One region of the Ensifer sp. SSB1 genome, then DNA from elsewhere that is predicted to be linked to it. Evidence: riboswitches for the same ligand, from Rfam matches in the RefSeq annotation. Region 1 holds a riboswitch; each other region holds the start of a gene.
The links. A riboswitch is a leader RNA that binds a small molecule or an ion and turns the genes downstream of it on or off. The one in region 1 is predicted to bind cobalamin.

Region 2: linked by a shared signal. The riboswitch ahead of nrdH (glutaredoxin-like protein NrdH) and the one ahead of cobU (bifunctional adenosylcobinamide kinase/adenosylcobinamide-phosphate guanylyltransferase) in region 1 are both predicted to bind cobalamin.
Region 3: linked by a shared signal. The riboswitch ahead of bluB (5,6-dimethylbenzimidazole synthase) and the one ahead of cobU (bifunctional adenosylcobinamide kinase/adenosylcobinamide-phosphate guanylyltransferase) in region 1 are both predicted to bind cobalamin.
Region 4: linked by a shared signal. The riboswitch ahead of I8N66_RS00305 (aromatic ring-hydroxylating dioxygenase subunit alpha) and the one ahead of cobU (bifunctional adenosylcobinamide kinase/adenosylcobinamide-phosphate guanylyltransferase) in region 1 are both predicted to bind cobalamin.

The regions. Positions count from the first base shown of each region.
Region 1 covers NZ_JAEPRP010000188.1:5,905-8,097, reverse strand. The annotation lists gene I8N66_RS31355 (AraC family transcriptional regulator) at 1-310, opposite strand, end outside; cobalamin riboswitch at 629-1,083, shown strand; gene cobU (bifunctional adenosylcobinamide kinase/adenosylcobinamide-phosphate guanylyltransferase) at 1,219-1,743, shown strand; gene cobW (cobalamin biosynthesis protein CobW) at 1,747-2,193, shown strand, end outside.
Region 2 covers NZ_JAEPRP010000077.1:21,562-23,754, forward strand. The annotation lists gene I8N66_RS19470 (hypothetical protein) at 1-172, shown strand, start outside; cobalamin riboswitch at 444-669, shown strand; gene nrdH (glutaredoxin-like protein NrdH) at 1,056-1,277, shown strand; gene nrdI (class Ib ribonucleoside-diphosphate reductase assembly flavoprotein NrdI) at 1,290-1,706, shown strand; gene nrdE (class 1b ribonucleoside-diphosphate reductase subunit alpha) at 1,676-2,193, shown strand, end outside.
Region 3 covers NZ_JAEPRP010000075.1:10,046-12,238, forward strand. The annotation lists gene I8N66_RS19045 (SDR family oxidoreductase) at 1-750, shown strand, start outside; cobalamin riboswitch at 779-989, shown strand; gene bluB (5,6-dimethylbenzimidazole synthase) at 1,034-1,729, shown strand; gene I8N66_RS19055 (DUF2865 domain-containing protein) at 1,846-2,193, opposite strand, start outside.
Region 4 covers NZ_JAEPRP010000001.1:64,362-66,554, forward strand. The annotation lists gene I8N66_RS00305 (aromatic ring-hydroxylating dioxygenase subunit alpha) at 1-1,165, opposite strand, end outside; cobalamin riboswitch at 1,269-1,472, opposite strand; gene I8N66_RS00310 (DUF6656 family protein) at 1,786-2,193, shown strand, end outside.

The sequences.
Region 1 (2,193 bases):
ATCGGTCGTCCTCGGACACTTCCAGCTTCATCGGTCCCATCAGCGGCTTGAACACTGACAGGCGCTTGAACCCGATGCGCACGTCCGGCGAACAGGAGAAGGAAAACATGGCCGGTGTGAACGGTGCGTGGGCAAAGAGCTTGCTCAGATAGAGCGGCAGGTCGGGCCGGTCAGCTTCGATCTCGATGGCGCGCCAGAGGGCGAACACCTGCGCTGGTGTCAGGCCCTTGCCTTCGTTGCGAAGAATATCTCGCGGCAGCCCGGCCCGGCGCACCGCCTGTTCGGCGGAGATCTTCAGCAGCTTGGCCACCTGGGTGATGGATCTCGCCACGGGATAAAGGCGGTTTGACATGGTCGCCTGCAAATTCGAGTTCATCGTTCTCCTCTTTTCTGCGCTCGGGAACAAAGGTGCGCCAGAGCCTGATGCCACATTGGCACATTCTGATAGCGCTTTGGCGCAAGGTGAGAGTGAGAGGGCGAGGGCCTCGGGCGAAGGCGGACGAGCAATCCATTTCGCCGTGTCTGGCTGGCTGCGGCCGTCTGCCTGTTGCTCGACAAATCGTCGCGCGGCGCAACCAAGCCGGGGAGGTGTCGCAAGCGTCGATTGACTTTGGGTCGGCCGCTTCCTAATCATCAGGTGTTGGATGGTTCCCCCTCATCGTGGCGATCGGGGGGAATAATTGGGAATGTGACGGATGGACCCAAATCGGGCATCCTTATCGCAGCCGACCCCGCGACTGTAGAACGGTCAGGGTTCGCCATCGGGTTCGATATCGGGCTGTCAGCCGGTTGCATGGGGCAACCGAGGCAGGTCGGGGTCGAGCCGGAAAAGCCACTGGCGTGGCATCGTGATCAGCCGGGTTGGACGCCTCTTCTTCTACGAATCGTCCGCCTTTCACGATGTTCCCCGCAGCGCCGCGCGCCGGAGACGACGCGCAAAGGTTCGCTGTGGCACCGGAAAGACGCCGGGAAGGTGAGGCGGGCCGCTCGGGTCCTGACATCGGAACCTCGCACTTATGGGCGAGGCGATGCGGGCCCGTGACGCCGTGAGCCAGGAGACCTGCCATCCGGCATGGGCATTCCGCCCGAGGGGACTGTTGGTCCCCAACGCCATCACGGAGGTTGTTTTGGCTTTCAGATGCTTTCCCGAACGCGCCGCCGGCGCGTCGAACGGCTTTTGCCACCCGCCGCTGAGGCGGGTTTTCTGAGGCGGCGGCGATGAGCACTTACAGTGCCGGACCGGTCCTGGTCCTTGGCGGCGCCCGCTCCGGCAAATCCAGCTTTTCCGAGAGGCTTGTCGAAGCGTCCGGCCTCACCATGCATTATGTCGCCACGGGACGGGCCTGGGACGACGAAATGCGCGAGCGGATCGATCATCACAGGACACGCCGCGGCGAAGGCTGGACGACGCATGAGGAGCCGCTTGATCTCCTAGGTACCCTCAGGCGCATCGATAACCCGGGCCATGTGGTCCTGATCGACTGCCTGACGTTATGGGTCACCAATCTCATGCTGGAAGAGCGCGACATGACGGCGGAGTTCGCCGCGCTTGCTACGTACCTGCCTGAGGCGCGGGCGCGCCTCGTTTTCGTTTCCAACGAAGTCGGCCTCGGCATCGTGCCCGAGAACCGCATGGCCCGCGAGTTTCGCGACCATGCCGGCCGGCTTCACCAGATCGTTGCGGAGAAATCCGCTGAAGTTTACTTTGTCGCGGCCGGTTTGCCGCTGAAAATGAAGGGTTGATCCATGACCACTGCGAGAGCCAACCAGGGCAAGATCCCGGCGACCGTCATCACCGGCTTCCTTGGCGCCGGCAAGACGACGATGATCCGCAATCTGCTGCAGAACGCCGACGGCAAGCGCATCGCGCTGATCATCAACGAGTTCGGCGATCTCGGCGTCGATGGCGACGTGCTGAAGGGCTGCGGCGCCGAGGCCTGCACCGAGGACGACATCATCGAGCTCACCAATGGCTGCATCTGCTGCACCGTTGCCGACGATTTCATCCCGACCATGACCAAGCTGCTCGAGCGCGAAAACCGTCCTGACCATATCATCATCGAAACCTCGGGCCTCGCCTTGCCGCAGCCGCTGATCGCCGCCTTCAACTGGCCGGATATCCGCAGCGAAGTGACCGTCGACGGCGTCGTCACCGTGGTCGACAGCGCTGCCGTTGCCGCCGGCCGCTTTGCC
Region 2 (2,193 bases), on a different contig from region 1:
GGCGCGCGTCGGCGACGTTGCCGATCCGTGGCACTGGCCGAAGGACGACAACGCACAAAAGCCGCAGCCCTCACCGACGCGGGACTGCGTTGACATGCCGCGCGTGGCGCGGGCTTCGCCTCGCGCCCAGCCCGGAGAGAACAAAGACGTCAGCATGTCGCTCTGCGACTGAAGCGGTAACAATTCTCAGCTGTCGCAATCTGCCACCTGCCAGCCGCCGGATCGAATGAGCAGAAATTCGCTCCGGCGCTTCCTGGAATATCGTACCCTCCGCAAATGACGGACAAAGGCGCGAGCGCGCGGCATCGAAGCCGAGAGCGTCCCGCCAACGGGCTTTGCAGCGCCCCTTCGTTTACGCCCTGTTATCCACATGGCGAAAGAAATCACCTCCCCACCCGGGCCGGAGGCACCTCACACCTATTGACGCGGACATGCGATCTACTACTATATGTAGTGTTCGAGGTTCTTCCGATTCGCAAGGATTGGGAGCTAAGACGGGAATACGGTGCGCCGGCGGGTTTCCGCCCGGCTATGCCGCAGCTGCCCCCGCAACTGTAGACGGAGAGCGACTGTCCGGAATTGGACCACTGAGGCATAAGGCCTCGGGAAGGTCGGGATGGAAGCTTTGACCCGTAAGCCAGGAGACCTGCCTCGAGCAACAAACGTCCGCGGGCGGGGTGTCCGGAGGGGTTGAGTGCGTGGCAGGATGAGCCTGCCCGATCGTCTCGACATCTCCCCGGCAGCCTGTCGAAAGCTTCGGGGTGAAGTCATGTCAGTTTCTTCCAGTTCAGATCCACCTTCTGCGGACGGGTGCGCATTGTTGCGCGCCTGATCGAAAGGCCGCGCCCTGAAAGCCCGCACCCGCGGAATTCCTGAGCGCCCGACAAGAACGAGCCGGCCCGGTTGTGTAACCGACCTGGGGCCAGCTTACCGGCGTCAACTCCGGTCGAGGCGACCGGGGAACGATGTTTTGTGCCCTATCGCCAAGCCTGCGGTTCGCGTTCGCGCGACCCGACGACTTTTTGCGCCCATTTGCGAGACCTCACGAGGAACCCATGTCGATCACCGTCTACAGCAAACCCGCCTGCGTCCAATGCACCGCCACCACCCGCGCGCTCGACCGCCAGGGCATCGATTATCGCATCGTCGATATCTCCGAGGATTCCGATGCATTCGCGCTCGTGCAGGGTCTCGGTTACCGGCAGGTTCCAGTGGTCGTCGCCGGCGAGCGGCATTGGGCGGGGTTCCGCCCGGACATGATCAGCGCGCTTTCCTGAGGGAGAGAAGCGATGGGGCTGATCGTCTATTTTTCCAGCCGCTCGGAAAACACCCATCGCTTCGTCGAGAAACTCGGCCTTCGCGCAGCCCGTATACCGCTCAAGGAAAGTAAGGGCGCACTTACGATTTCGGAGCCCTATGTGCTCGTCGTGCCGACCTATTGCGGCGACGACGGCCGGGGTGCCGTGCCGAAACAGGTGATCCGCTTCCTGAACGACGCGGGCAACCGCTCCCACATCCGCGGCGTGATCGCAGCGGGCAACAGCAATTTCGGCGCGACCTACGGGATCGCCGGCGACGTGATCTCGGCCAAGTGCCAGGTGCCCTACCTCTACCGGTTCGAACTGCTCGGAACCGATGAGGACGTCGCCAATGTCAAAAACGGGATGAAAAGATTTTGGACGTCTCAACACTCGAACGCCCCCTGAAGGCGACGGAACCGGCGCTGGACTACCATGCGCTCAACGCGATGCTGAACCTCTATGACGAAGAGGGGCGGATCCAGCTCGACAAGGACCGGCAGGCGGCGAAGCAATACTTCCTCCAGCACGTCAACCAGAACACCGTGTTCTTCCATAACCTTCGCGAGAAGCTCGATTATCTGGTGACCGAGGGCTACTACGAGCAAGAGGTTCTCGACCAGTATTCCTTCAACTTCGTGCGCGATCTCTACGACCACGCCTATTCGAAGAAGTTCCGCTTCCCGACGTTCCTTGGCGCGTTCAAATACTACACGTCCTATACGCTGAAGACCTTCGACGGAAAGCGTTACCTGGAGCGCTACGAGGACCGCGTCTGCATGGTGGCTATGACGCTGGCGCGCGGCGATGAAGAGCTTGCCCGCGACCTAGTCGACGAGATCATTTCCGGCCGCTTCCAGCCGGCAACACCGACCTTCCTCAATGCCGGCAAGAA
Region 3 (2,193 bases), on a different contig from region 1:
ACGATTGCCGGCCTCTTCGCCGAGCGTGGTGCTGCCGGCATCGTCATCTGCGGACGCAATGCGGCCAAGGGGCGGGCGAAGGCTGAGGAGATCGGCAAGGACAGCGGCGCGAAGGTGGTCTATGTCGAAGCCGATCTCGAAAAGGTGGAGGACGCCCGTAAGGTCGTTGCCGCTTGTGATGCGGAGTTCGGCCGGGTCGATGCGCTGGTCAATGCCGCCGCGATCACTGACCGCGGCACGATCCTCGATACGACGCCCGAACTTTTCGACCGGATGTTCGCGATCAACGTGCGAGCGCCGTTCTTCCTGATGCAGGAGACGGTGAAGGTGATGCGACGCGAGCGAACCGAAGGCACGATCGTCAATATCGGCTCCATGTCGGCGATGGCCGGGCAGCCCTTCATCGCCGCCTATTGCTCGTCGAAAGGGGCGCTGGAGACGTTGACCAAGAATACGGCCTATGCGCTCCTGCGAAACCGCATTCGGGTCAACGGCCTGAATATCGGCTGGATGGCTTCCGAAGGCGAGGACCGGATCCAGCGCGAGTTTCACGGTGCATCGGTGGACTGGCTCGAAAAGGCGGCTGCCAGCCAGCCGTTCGGCCGGCTCGTCGACCCGGCAGAGGTGGCACGTGCCTGCGCCTATCTGTCTTCGGCTGAATCGGGGCTAATGACCGGATCGGTGATCTGCTTCGATCAATCGGTCTGGGGCGGCTATGACGGTTCGCCGCATCCGGTGGCGCCGCTATAGGCGGCGCTTGTCTTTCGGTTGCCGCTATGCGCTTATGGCGGCGTCAGGTGCCCGCGCGAGCGGGAGAATCGGGAATCCGGCGTCATTCCGGAACGTGCCCAACGCTGTGACGGGGACGGTCGCCTCTAAGTGCCTTGAATTGATTCAAGGATTTGCCACTGGATCTTCAATCGGTCTGGGAAGGTGAGGCGGCCGGTTGAACCGGAGTCAGAAGACCGGCCTGGCAAGATAGACCGAACCCCGCGCGGACGGCGGGAGGTTGCGCATTGTTGGGGATCGAACGATGCTAACTGAACCGAAGGGCGGCCTTGCGGCTGCCGGTGCCTTCGCGCGCAATGAGCGGGAGGCCGTCTACCGCGCCATCGAAACACGCCGCGACGTGCGCGACGAATTTCTCGCAGAACCTCTTCCCGACGATCTGGTGAAACGCCTGCTTACGGCTGCGCATAGCGCGCCGTCTGTCGGCTTCATGCAGCCCTGGAACTTCGTGCTGGTGCGAGCGGAAGAAACGCGTGAGCGCGTCTGGCAGGCCTTTCGCCGCGCCAACGACGAGGCCGCCTTGATGTTCGAGGCGGAACAGCAGACGAAGTACCGTTCGCTGAAACTCGAGGGCATTCGCAAGGCGCCGCTCAGCATCTGCGTCACCTGTGACCGCACGCGCGGCGGCGCCGTCGTCCTCGGCCGTACCCATAATCCGCAGATGGATGTCTATTCCACGGTTTGCGCCGTGCAGAACCTGTGGCTTGCCGCGCGCGCCGAAGGTGTCGGTGTCGGCTGGGTCAGCATCTTCCACGAGGCGGAGATCAAGGCGATCCTCGGCATCCCTGGTCATGTCGAGATCGTCGCCTGGCTCTGCCTCGGCTATGTCGATCGCCTCTACCAACAGCCGGAGCTGGCGGTGAAGGGATGGCGGCAGCGTCTGCCGCTGGAAGAACTCGTGTTCGAGGAAGGCTGGGGGAACTGCAGCGAGCGTTCCTGAAACCCGTTGCGCCAAAGTGCGCAGCGGTATTGCGACAGCGATGCGAAATATCGAGAACTTGAAGCGCAACGAGCGAAACTGAAGATCGCGGCGCGCTTTGAGATGGCGCGCCGGGATCAGTTCTGGACCGGTTGATAGGCCGGTCCCTTCGGGTGCTTCAGGTCGATCGAGGTTTCCTGTTGCGGCAGGAAGGTCGGGCCGACGACGCGCACCTTGCTCTTCGACGGATCGTAGGGCCGCTCCTCAGGCGGTGCCTTGGCGGTCATGGTCTCCGCCGGCTTCTTGGTTTCGATCACGACGATGGACGACTGGTCGTCACCGATCCTGGTGCCGGTCGTCTTCGGTGAGGTTGCGGCGGTCTGTGGTATCTGGCAGCCGCACATGCCGGGCTTGCTGACACCGCGCGTGCGATAGGCGAAGGCATTCGGCATTTCGGTATAGGGCCGGCCGGTCACGGCCGAGAC
Region 4 (2,193 bases), on a different contig from region 1:
TCACGCCGCCTTCATGGTCCGGTGAATAGGGGCCTGGTTCATAGGCCGGCGAGCGGATGCCGAAGGCGTTTTCTTCGACGATCTGGCGATCCTGGTCGTTGGTCTCGGTCCAGACATGGGTCAGGTCATCGAGCGTGTAGTCGACGCCCTCGACCGCGTCCTTGTTGACCAGCCACTTGGTCGTCACCTGCGTGAGTTCCGGTCCGAGCGGCAGAACACGGAAGGTGATGGCATGGTCGGAAAGCACATGGTTCCAGGTGGTGGGGTAATGGAACATCAGAAGCGTGCCGATCTGCTTCTGCCCGACATCGGCCGACAACGCCATTTTGACGGCGGCCCTCCCCGACATGGTGTAGCTTTCGGCATTGTCGACCAGCGGCATGCGCGCCGCACGGAACTGGCCGGTCGGCGACATCCGGAATTCGCTCGGCAGGCCCTCGGCCTCGCACTTCGCCCAATGGGCGGCTATCACCGGATCATCCTTGGCGCCCTGTACCCCGGTCGCAGTCGGCGCCTCCGGATAGGTGCGGCAGAGCTCCGGATGATTGGCGGCGCAATGATAGCACTCGCGATTGTTTTCCCAGACGAGCTTCCAGTTGCCCTTTTCGATGATCGTGCTTTCGAAGGCGACCTTGGTCTCTCCCAGCCGGTGCGGCGCGAGATAGGGCGTGGCGAGTTCGCGGAAGGCCGCAAAATCGGCCGGCGTCTCCGACAGGTTGATGAAGATGTAGCCGCCGACCGTTTCGCAATGGATCGGCTTCAGGCTGTGGGCCGCCTTGTCGAAATCCTCGCCCATCTGGCGTGCGAAGAGCAGCGATCCGTCGAGTTCGTAGGTCCACTGGTGATAGGGACAGACGAGCTTTGCCGAGGAGCCCTTTGCTTGCGTGCAGACGCGGGAACCGCGATGCCGGCAGGAATTGTGCAGCGCACGGATCGTGCCCTGGCGATCGCGGGTAACAACAACCGGATAGTCGCCGACCTGGACAGTGAAGTAGTTGCCGGCTCGCGGAATTTCGCAGTCATGGCCGATGAACAACCAGTCCTTGTACCAGATGCTTTCCAGATCCTGCCGGTAGTAGTCGGGGTCGATGTAGAAGGCCCGATCGAGGCTGTAGCCGTCACGCCGGCCCTTCAGCTTGCGAAGCATATCGGTCTTGGTATCCATGTCCTGTCCTCATGCGCCATGTTTCGGAGAGGCAGGACAGGAACCCGCACGGGCATGCGCCCATGCGTTCTCGGCTCCGATCCGGCTGCCCGCCGCAACCCGTTACGGTTATGTGTGTCAAGGCTGGTTTCCGGGCTCAGGAGCCGTCCTTGCGGACCAGCCCGGCGCCTTCCCGGACGAACCGTCCAGTGGCCTTCGCCGAGGCTTTCGCTCCACCACCGTTGCGGGGGCAGCGCCGGGATTTGACCGGCTTCCCAATTCTCCGCCTTCCCTTCTGGAAGACGACACCCTGAGTAAGGATATGTAATCGCGGAAACCGTCTTGGCAGGCGCCGGATAGCGACATCGAATTCCAGAATGACGACACGTCTGAAACCGTCGTCCGCAAGCGGATACGAAACTTTTTCACTTTATAAACATATAGATAGATCAAAAAATAGGCATATGCCGTCTTTTGCGACCGATATGGCGCAGGCGCGGGAAGGTTTCGCCCGTTTGCGACATTCCCATTGATGTCAGGAGCCATGTCCCGCTAGCGAAAGGAAATTCTTCATTAACCATAAGCCGCTAGTCTCGCCGGCGGACGAAGATGTCCGGCAGGCAGATGGCGCGCTGACAATCATGGCAAAGCTCAGATATTACGACGCAGCGGCCGAGAAGCCGCCGGCGATCATGCCGAAGACGGCAGTTCACACCGAGTTTCTGCGCACCGGCCGGATCAACCGCCGGCAATGGATGCCGAGCGAGCGACGCTACCTGAGCTATGAGGAAGTCGCTGACCGAACCGGCAAGAAGCTTTCGACCGCCGGGGACACGACGCACAAGCGGATCAACGGCTTTCATGCCTCGATCCAGTTTCCCAAGCTGATCTTCCACCGCACGCTCGTTGGCAAACCGCACCTCGGCTATTGCCACGTGACGGCCGCGCGGACGGCGGTCACACCTTCCAAGGACATCACCTGGTCGTTCTATTTCGCCAACTTTTTCAGCGACCTTGGTGACGAGACGCATTTCTTCGACCGCATCCGG